Lacibacter sp. H407: one gene and its partner. The protein of the gene in region 2 interacts with the protein of the main gene of each other region in a pairwise test. Links are inferred from orthologs where the notes say so. Each region holds a gene or a part of one and is shown on either strand. Other genes may lie near its edges.

Region 1 (4,283 bases), on a different replicon or contig from region 2:
AGATTTCTTCGAAAGTGAAAAAGCAGGAGGTTTAACACTCATTGCCTGTACTGTTGTTTCATTATTGATCGCTAACTCTGGCTGGGGTGAAGGTTATCATGCATTCTGGCAATCGAATTTCGCCGGTCTTTCTGTGGAGCATTGGGTAAATGATGCATTGATGGCTGTTTTCTTTTTGCTGATCGGCCTTGAATTAGAAAGAGAGATCTACCAGGGAGAACTTTCAAACCCAAAAGATGCGTTGCTGCCGATGTTTGGTGCATTGGGTGGTTTACTTGTACCGGCGGGATTGTATCTTTTACTCAATATTGGAACCAATACACAATCGGGTGCAGGTATACCTATGGCAACGGATATTGCATTTGCGTTGGGTATTTTGTCGCTGCTGGGTAACAAAGTTCCTACTTCATTAAAAGTTTTTCTAACAGCTCTTGCTGTGATCGATGACCTGTGTGCAATTTTAGTAATTGCCATCTTCTATACAAAAACACTGTTGTGGACCAACCTGTTTATTGCGTTGGGAATATTTGTTGGTTTACTGGTGATGAACAGAATGAAGGTTCGAAACCTGATACCATATTTACTGGGTGGTATAGCCATGTGGTATTTTATGTTGCACTCGGGTGTGCATGCAACCATTACCGGTGTGTTACTTGCTTTTGCGATTCCTTTTGGTAATGGCGATGAGAAATCAACTTCCTACATCCTCCAACACTTCCTGCATAAACCTGTCGCCTTTCTAATACTGCCTATTTTTGCGTTGGCAAATACAGCAATTATTATCAGCGGCGACATTACACAAACGCTTACTGAAAATTACAGTATGGGTATTGCTTTGGGACTGATCGTTGGTAAACCACTTGGCATTTTTGCATTGACCTTTGTAGCAGTTTCAACCAGGCTTTGCAAATTACCAGACGATTTGAATTGGAAACATATTTTCGGTGTTGGTCTGTTAGGTGGTATTGGATTTACTATGTCCATCTTTATTACACTGCTGGCTTTCGAGAATGAAACGATCATCAATAATGCAAAACTGGTGATCCTGCTTTCTTCATTAGTCGCTGGTTTGCTTGGTTTTTTTGTATTGAAATTAACGCTGAAGAAACAGGCAGCATAACAACTGAACTAAAGTGCGTAAAAAGAAAAAACAAAAGCTGAAGGAACAACAGTTCTGGGGAACGTTTGCTTATTTCAGCAAACCTCAACTTCCCGACAGTATTCCTACACATCTGGAACGGGTCAATTTCCGCATATGGAATCATGTAGACGATGAACAGATTGAAATGATGGTTACGCATGTGCAGTCGATCAATATGCTTGATCTGGATGAAACAGAGATCACCAATTACAGCATTCAACTGCTCACAAAACTCAGCTTTATTAAAGAACTGCGGCTGAAAGGTTGCAATGAAATAGATGATGATGCGATGACTCACCTCAATAATATCAAAGGACTGGAGCTGTTGCATATCGATGGCACATCCATCAGTATCAAAGGCGTGTTGCAGTTACGTGCAGATCATCCGCTGCGAATGTTGCTGATAAGAGTTGATGATCCGGAGCAACATCTAAGCGATCTAACAACGATTGCACAACGTTTTCCCGATTGCGAATTGATCGTAAATCACAAGAGCTTCACAATTAAGAAAGAAGATGGTTGGTCGATGTAAAAAATCATCTCACATAAAAATGCCCCGCAAAAAAACGGGACATTTTTTTTGTTTCAATAAATAATATAAGGATTGCCAAACGAATCATCATCTCTTCTTCTGATACGTTGCATCAACAGACTCAATTTGTGTTTCAATTTCTGCATAAACGGCAAAAGCATGTTTCTTCTTTTCATGTCGCATGTTTTTAATCGTGATGAATCATTGAAATGCAAAGTCCCCTGTTTTACCAGAGGACTTTGGTTGTATGTTCAAGCTGTTACTGATAGTTAAAGTGATTGTGTAAAATGTACTTCGTACTTCCAACTTCTCACTTTTTACTTGCTTAGTAACCACCCATGCCCCCCATATCAGGAGCGCCATGTGCGTGTGCTTCTTCTTTCTTTGGTTTGTCAGCAATTACACACTCAGTAGTTAATAACATACCAGCGATAGATGCTGCATTTTCCAAGGCAACACGGCTTACTTTCGTTGGATCAATTACACCTGCTTTAAACAGGTTCTCATACACTTCTGTACGGGCATTGAAACCAAAATCACCTTTACCTTCTTTGATCTTCTGTACAACGATAGAACCGTCAATACCTGCATTAGCAGTTAATGTACGCATTGGTTCTTCCAGTGCACGACGAACGATCTGCATACCGGTTTGCTCATCTTCAATTTGTCCACGAACTTTTGCTTCCAGTGCATCTATTGCACGGATGTAAGCAACACCACCACCTGGAACAATACCTTCTTCAACCGCTGCACGGGTTGCATGTAATGCATCGTCAACACGATCTTTCTTTTCTTTCATTTCCATTTCAGTAGCAGCACCAATGTACAATACAGCAACACCACCTGCTAACTTAGCAAGGCGCTCTTGTAATTTTTCTTTATCGTAATCAGAAGTTGTGTTTTCAACCTGTGCTTTGATCTGGTTTACACGTGCAGTGATCTCAGCTTTCTTGCCTTTGCCACCAACAATAGTTGTGTTGTCTTTATCAATTGTAATTGAAGAAGCCTGGCCTAAATAAGTAAGATCAGCATTCTCTAATTTGTAACCTTGTTCTTCACTGATAACTGTACCTGCAGTAAGGATCGCAATATCAGTCAACATTTCTTTACGACGGTCACCGAAGCCCGGAGCTTTTACAGCAGCAACTTTTAATGTACCACGGAGTTTGTTTACAACCAATGTTGCTAATGCTTCACCTTCGAGATCTTCAGAGATGATCACTAATGGACGACCACTTTGTGCAACTTTCTCCAAAATGTGAAGAATATCTTTCATTGCAGAGATCTTCTTATCATAGATAAGAATGTAGGGGTTCTGCAATTCAACTTCCATTTTTTCGCTGTTTGTAACGAAGTATGGAGAAATATAACCACGATCGAACTGCATACCTTCCACTACATCAACAGTAGTATCGGTACCTTTTGCTTCTTCAACAGTGATCACACCTTCTTTACCAACTTTTGCAAACGCTTCTGCGATCAGTTTACCGATCGTTTCATCGTTGTTAGCAGAGATAGAAGCAACCTGTTGAATTTTTTTGCTGTCGTTACCAACAGTTTGTGATTGACTTTTCAGGTTTGCAACAACCAGGCTTACAGCTTTATCAATACCACGTTTCAGATCCATTGGATTTGCACCGGCAGCTACCATTTTCAAACCTTCGCTGATGATTGATTGCGCCAATACAGTTGCAGTAGTAGTACCATCACCCGCAATGTCTGCAGTTTTAGAAGCTACTTCTTTCACCATTTGTGCACCCATATTTTCAATAGGATCTTCCAGTTCAATTTCTTTTGCAACAGTAACACCATCTTTCGTTACGGCCGGTGCACCGAATTTCTTTTCGATCACTACGTTACGTCCTTTTGGACCGAGTGTAACTTTCACAGCGTTGGCCAGAATGTCAACACCTCTTTTCATCTTATTTCTTCCTTCAATATCGAAGAATATTTGCTTTGCCATAATACGTTAATTTGAAAATTAATTGATTTGAAAATTTGAGAATTGAAGACTTGAAGCAGCTAAAGGTTTCACATTAGCACATCTTCAAATTTTCAAATTATACAATTGCCAGAATGTCGCTTTCACGCATGATCAACAGATCATCGCCATCAATAGCGATTTCAGTACCTGCATATTTACCATACAAAACCGTATCGCCGACTTTCACGGTAACAGGTTCGTCTTTTTTGCCAGGACCGGCAGCAACTACAGTACCACGCTGTGGTTTTTCTTTTGCAGTATCGGGGATGATGATACCACCAGCTGTTTTTTCTTCAGCAGGAGCAGGCTTCACAATTACCCTGTCATGTAAAGGGGTAACACTTACCTTCTTAGCCATAATTATTCGTTTTTTGGTTTTGAAATGAAATTGATTAAGCCCTTTTCAGGGGGCAACGAAGGTAAGCGAATACAGTGCCACCCCGCCAGAATGCGTAAAAATTTCAGAATTGGCGGAAATAGTTGAAAATAGCAGAAAAAATCTGGCAGGGAGAAAGACAAATTTGCATGTTTGTCCTTTCTCAATAAGCAGGCAAAGTTTCCAACTCTTTTACCGGACCTGCTTTCCATACAATTATTTTGCCTTTGTATGTTCCCCGAAACAGTAT
Region 2 (5,420 bases):
TTTGAGGTCTTCAGCGATGAAAATGCCTCGGGGGTTGCATATAAAAACAAAGCACTCAAACGCTCATTGATCAACTTTCTCGACCAGGGCGGCAATACCACGATTACCGAACTGAGCCGGGAATTAAATATCAGCGTGCCCAAAACCACCAGCCTTGTGAATGAATTAATTGAAGATGGATTGGTGAAGGATTATGGCAAAGTAGATTCAACCGGTGGACGAAGAGCCAGCATGTACGGCCTTGTATCCGACGCTTGTTTTTTTGTAGGGGTGGATGTCAAGAAATTCTACATCAACCTCGGGTTACTTGATTTTAAAAAACAACTGGTAACCATCACTGAAAAAGTTCCATATAAATTAGAGAACACACAGGAATCGCTTACACAACTGCTCGACATCATCAAAGGATTTATTGCCGACCTGCCGGTGGAAGAAAATAAAGTGCTTAGCATTGGTATCAATCTTTCCGGCCGCATCAGCAATACAACCGGTTACAGTTACAGTTATTTTCATTTCCAGGAAGAGCCGCTGTCGATAATTATCGAACGGGAGATCGGCATCCGCACATTTCTTGAAAACGATTCCAAAGCCATGGCATACGGCGAATTTTGTTGTGGCGAAGTACACAACGAACGAAATGTATTGTTTGTGAATATGGACTACGGAATTGGTTTGGGTATTCTCATCGATGGAAAAGTATATTATGGCAAGTCGGGTTTTAGTGGTGAGTTTGGTCACATTCCTTTTTTTGATAACCAGATCATTTGTTACTGCGGAAAAAAAGGTTGCCTCGAAACAGAAGCGTCAGGTGCTTCGTTGATCCGCAACTTCAAAGAAAAAATGGCACAGGGTTCTACGTCCAATGCCTTGCGAAAAAATAAACAGATCGAAGATATCACGCTGCTGAATATTATTCATGCAGCGAATAATGAAGATATGCTGAGCATTGAATTGCTGGCCGATATTGGCGAAAAAATCGGACGTGGTTTGGCCATGCTCATCAACATCTTTAATCCCGAGTTATTAATTCTGGGCGGTACCTTATCTGAAACGGGTGATTACTTACGCTTACCCATTCGTAGTGCCATTAATAAATATTCGCTAAGCTTAGTAAACAGCGATACACAATTAAAACTCTCAAAGCTTGGCGAAAAGGCCGGTGTAATGGGCAGCTGTTTGATAGCGAGGAATAAAATTTTATCAATACAGAGTTAGTTTTAAATCAGTCGTGCTTCTGATATACATCACACCCCTAACTGACAGTCTTCATTTCGCAGCAACTGATTATTATCAACATTTGATATTGATTCTTATCAGTCATGTTTGCCACAATCAAAAAGACGCTCGTGGAGGCCGGCTTACTCGGTCGCTTTTCCTTTCGGTTTATCGGGCAAACTATGCAAGCCCGTTTCGAATTCAGTGAATTTGTTCGCCAGTGTTACATGATCGGTTACAAATCGTTTCCACTTGTTGGACTTACAGGTTTTATCATGGGGCTTGTGCTTACAATGCAGTTAAGACCTGCTTTACTCGACTATGGGGTTGCAACGGAACTACCTGAAATGGTAGGTATTGCCATTGTTAGAGAGATCGGCCCCGTTATAACGGCCTTGATCTTTGCCGGCAAGATCGGCAGCAGCATTGGTGCAGAACTGGGCAGCATGAAAGTAACAGAACAGATCGATGCTATGGAAGTAAGCGGCACCAATCCCTACAAATATCTGGTAGTTACAAGAGTTCTTGCATCAACCTTCATGTTGCCGTTGCTGGTAATTGCAGGTGATGCGATTTCTTTATACGGTTCTTATATTGGAGTAAACATCAAAGGCGTTACCAGTTTTCAATTGTTTTTTAAAATGGTATTTGATGGTTTGGCATTCAGCGATGTGATGCCTGCCTTTATCAAATCCTATTTCTTTGGATTTGCCATTGGTATGATCGGTTGTTACAAAGGTTACCACGCACAAAAAGGAACCGAAGGTGTTGGACGTGCAGCGAATTCTGCTGTTGTAGTAAGTTCTGTTGCAGTATTTATCATTGATCTGTTGGCGGTGCAGATCACCGATCTGCTTGGTTTAAACTGATGAATGATGTTGGATGAGCAAAACATACAACAAGAAGTTTCAGTTAAAGAAAACAGCGAACCGGTTATTTCCATCCGGCATTTGTACAAATCCTTTGGTACGAATCACGTGCTGAAAGATTTTGATCTTGATGTGTACAAAGGTGAGAATGTAGTTGTGCTGGGCAAATCAGGTTCAGGAAAATCTGTACTCATCAAATGCATTATTGGTTTGCTGGAACAGGATGCCGGCGATATTACTGTATTAAACGATGATGTGATCAAACTCAACAGTAAAGAACTGGATGTACTGCGTGCAAAAGTGGGCTTCCTGTTTCAGAGTAATGCCTTGTATGATTCAATGACAGTGCGTGAAAATCTTGAATTCCCGTTGCGCCGCCACTGGATAAAAGTAACCGCAGCAGAAACAAATGAGAAAGTGATAGAAGTGTTGACCAATGTTGGCCTTGCCCATACAGTTGATATGATGCCGGCTGAACTTTCGGGTGGTATGCGCAAACGTATTGCATTGGCAAGAACGTTGATCCTTGATCCGGAGATCATGTTGTATGACGAACCAACAACCGGTCTTGATCCCATCACTGCCAAAGAGATCAGTGAACTGATGCTGGAGATGGGTGAGAAATACAACACATCATCGATCATTATTTCTCATGACATGAATTGTATCCGCATGACAGCCGACCGTATTGTAATGCTGATCGATGGTAAATGTTATGCCCAGGGAAGTTATCGTGAACTTGAACAAAATAATGATCCGCTGGTAAAACAATTTTTTGAACAATGGCAAAGCAAACAATAAATAATATCAAACTGGGCATCTTCATTATTGCCGGGTTGTTTCTGCTGATCCTTGGTTTGTATATGATCGGTAAGGACAGTAACCTTTTCAGTAGCAATTATATTTTGAAAGCAAGGTTTGAACATGTGCAGGGTTTAACACCCGGCAACAACATCCGCTATGCAGGCATACAGGTGGGTACAGTAAAAAAAGTGGCCATCATCAGCGATTCTTCGATTGAAGTAACAATGCTGATTGAAGAAGACATGAAACAATTTATACGGGTGAATGATGTGGTGAGTATATCAACAGATGGATTGATGGGAAATAAATTGCTGCAGATCACGCCATCAAAAGACGGTTCAGCATTTGCAATGAACGGCGATGTGTTGCGTACAAAAAAACTCATCAGCACCGATGAAATGCTTGAGCTGCTGAACCGCACCAACCAGAACGTTGCTGTTATTTCAGAAGATCTGAAGAATACCGTGCAACGCATTAACAACAGTAAAGTCTTGTGGCAGGTGCTCGATAACGAAGCCCTACCAAAAAACATTCTTGCATCCGTCAACAACATTCGCTCAGCAACAGTAAAAGCCGATCTGATGGTGAAAGATCTGCAAACCATTATTGCTGATGTAAAACAAGGCAATGGATCGCTGGGAAAAATTATTACTGATACAGCCATTGCTTACAACCTGAATGAAGCCATTGAAAAAATAAAACTGGTGGGCAGCAATGCCGATTCGCTGGCAGCAGACTTACATGCATTTACTCTCTCTGTGAAAAATGATGTGAACGATGGCAAAGGCACTGTTCATAGTTTGCTCAGAGATTCTTTACTGGTGCAAAAGCTGAACAACAGTTTGCAGAATATTGAACAAGGAACCGATGGATTTAATCAGAACATGGAAGCGTTGAAAAGTAATTTTTTATTCAGGGGTTATTTCAGGAGATTGGAGAGGCAGAAGAAGAAGTAGTAATTCTGGATTTAAAAATCACGTGAAGGAATTGGCGTTTACGTGATTTATGTATATTTAGCTTTAATGCCTTTGATCAACTATATGCTTACAGTTGCCAATTTTAACCAATCAGATTTACAGAAAATAGATTCCATACAAAAGTCATTTAGACTGACAGCTGTCCTATTTCTAATTCTCTGTGTGCCGGCATCCTTTCTTTTCGGATTGTTTGGACTATCCAAAAAAGGATTTGGATATTGGCCAACAACATTCGCCTTTTTAATAATTATCGCTATTGTTGCTACTGTTAAAACCATTAAAGACTATTTACTTTATTATAAGGATAAGAGCAATCAAAAAAAATATGTTGGCACTATCACTGTAACCGGCAAGTCGACAAAGAAGGGGGATAAAATAATATTCACAGATACTCCTGAATTAAAGAAACTGGATTTGATAATGAGCGAAGTATTTGACAAAGTCGCTGTTGGCGACAAATTGACAATTGAAATATCAAAGTATTCAAAAACACTACTGAGGCTTGATAAAGACCAGTATGATTTATTAAACTGTGATTAATTAGGATTACTCACTCCCCCGCTTTCACAATTCGATTTGCTTCTTTACTGATGGCTGCTTTGTGCAGTATAATTTTTTCGGCAGGCAAATCAACACTTAGTTCTATCCAGCCATTGTAACGTTTCTCATTCGCTAAAATCTGGAAAGGAAGATAGTTACGCACTGCATTTTTCCAATGCCCTTCCCATACAGGAGGTTGTGTAAAAGAGATCACCTTCTGAATAAGAACAATGCCAGCTAATTCAAACCACTGATAGCCATTAAAATTTCCCGGCATTATCGATTCTCCTTTCTTTAACACAGGAATTTCTTCATTACCGTTTACAGGTAAGTTCACGCTGATATTAGTGGCGACTAAAAACTGCAGTTTATCAACCTGATTCAGGTTATCGCCTACCAGTACAGTTGCAAAAGCAATATCTGTTTTGCCATCTTGATTGATATCCAGATTAACTGAAGGCATGTTTGCCTTAATTTCCCGATTGTTCAGCTCAATATATTCCATCTCCGGACCTGTTACCGGTGGCGGCTGTTGCAGGTTTTGTTTTTTGCATGCAACAAAAGCCAGACCAATGATAACCGGAAATAAAAATTGCAATTGTACTGTTCCGTTTCTTTTCACAATTCATAATTTCCATAAAAGTAGATGATCACAAAAAAATGAACATACACACCTGACTGAATTGAGAAATGAGTGAGATGAACTGTCAAGGAAAGGGTTACCAACCTTTGAAAGGTTGGCAACCCTGAAGGCTATTAGTTGCTGTAACCATGGATGGAAAATTAATGGTGCCGGATTATTAAACTATCTGACATTTGACACTCCAAAACTCACACCGCCCACTTCCCTTTCAGTTGCCAGCTCAGCAACAGCATCATCAATCCAATACCGAGGTACACAAACTGCAACCAATGCAACACGGCAATGAGCAGCATCTGTACAACCACCCAACCCATGATCATAACGGCACCGGCAATGGACCAATCGTAGCGCTGTGGGTGTGTTTGCAGATTG

Evidence for each region.
Region 1: the proteins of WG989_RS10475 (region 2) and groL interact in binary tests that used the Escherichia coli proteins (3 or more experiments, as listed by UniProt). The link is inferred for Lacibacter sp. H407 from one-to-one orthologs.

The regions. Positions count from the first base shown.
Region 1 is NZ_JBBKTU010000002.1:49,721-54,003, reverse strand. The notes cover bases 1,318-4,283. They hold groL (chaperonin GroEL), read right to left. Parts: upstream 3,637-4,283; coding sequence 1,999-3,636; downstream 1,318-1,998. Other genes in these bases: WG989_RS19535 (hypothetical protein), read right to left, coding at 4,197-4,283; WG989_RS19540 (co-chaperone GroES), read right to left, coding at 3,734-4,015; WG989_RS19550 (hypothetical protein), read right to left, coding at 1,727-1,849; WG989_RS19555 (hypothetical protein), read left to right, coding at 1,318-1,673. Outside these bases: Na+/H+ antiporter NhaA, read left to right, coding at 1-1,120; more of WG989_RS19555, read left to right, coding at 1,134-1,317.
Region 2 is NZ_JBBKTU010000001.1:2,384,524-2,389,943, reverse strand. The notes cover bases 1,202-3,987. They hold WG989_RS10475 (ABC transporter ATP-binding protein), read left to right. Parts: upstream 1,202-2,090; coding sequence 2,091-2,885; downstream 2,886-3,987. Other genes in these bases: WG989_RS10465 (hypothetical protein), read left to right, coding at 3,929-3,987; WG989_RS10470 (MlaD family protein), read left to right, coding at 2,867-3,844; WG989_RS10480 (MlaE family ABC transporter permease), read left to right, coding at 1,398-2,084; WG989_RS10485 (ROK family transcriptional regulator), read left to right, coding at 1,202-1,215. Outside these bases: more of WG989_RS10485, read left to right, coding at 1-1,201; more of WG989_RS10465, read left to right, coding at 3,988-4,405; WG989_RS10460 (hypothetical protein), read right to left, coding at 4,416-5,027; WG989_RS10455 (hypothetical protein), read right to left, coding at 5,237-5,420. UniProt on the Escherichia coli protein: Part of the ABC transporter complex MlaFEDB, which is involved in a phospholipid transport pathway that maintains lipid asymmetry in the outer membrane by retrograde trafficking of phospholipids from the outer membrane to the inner membrane.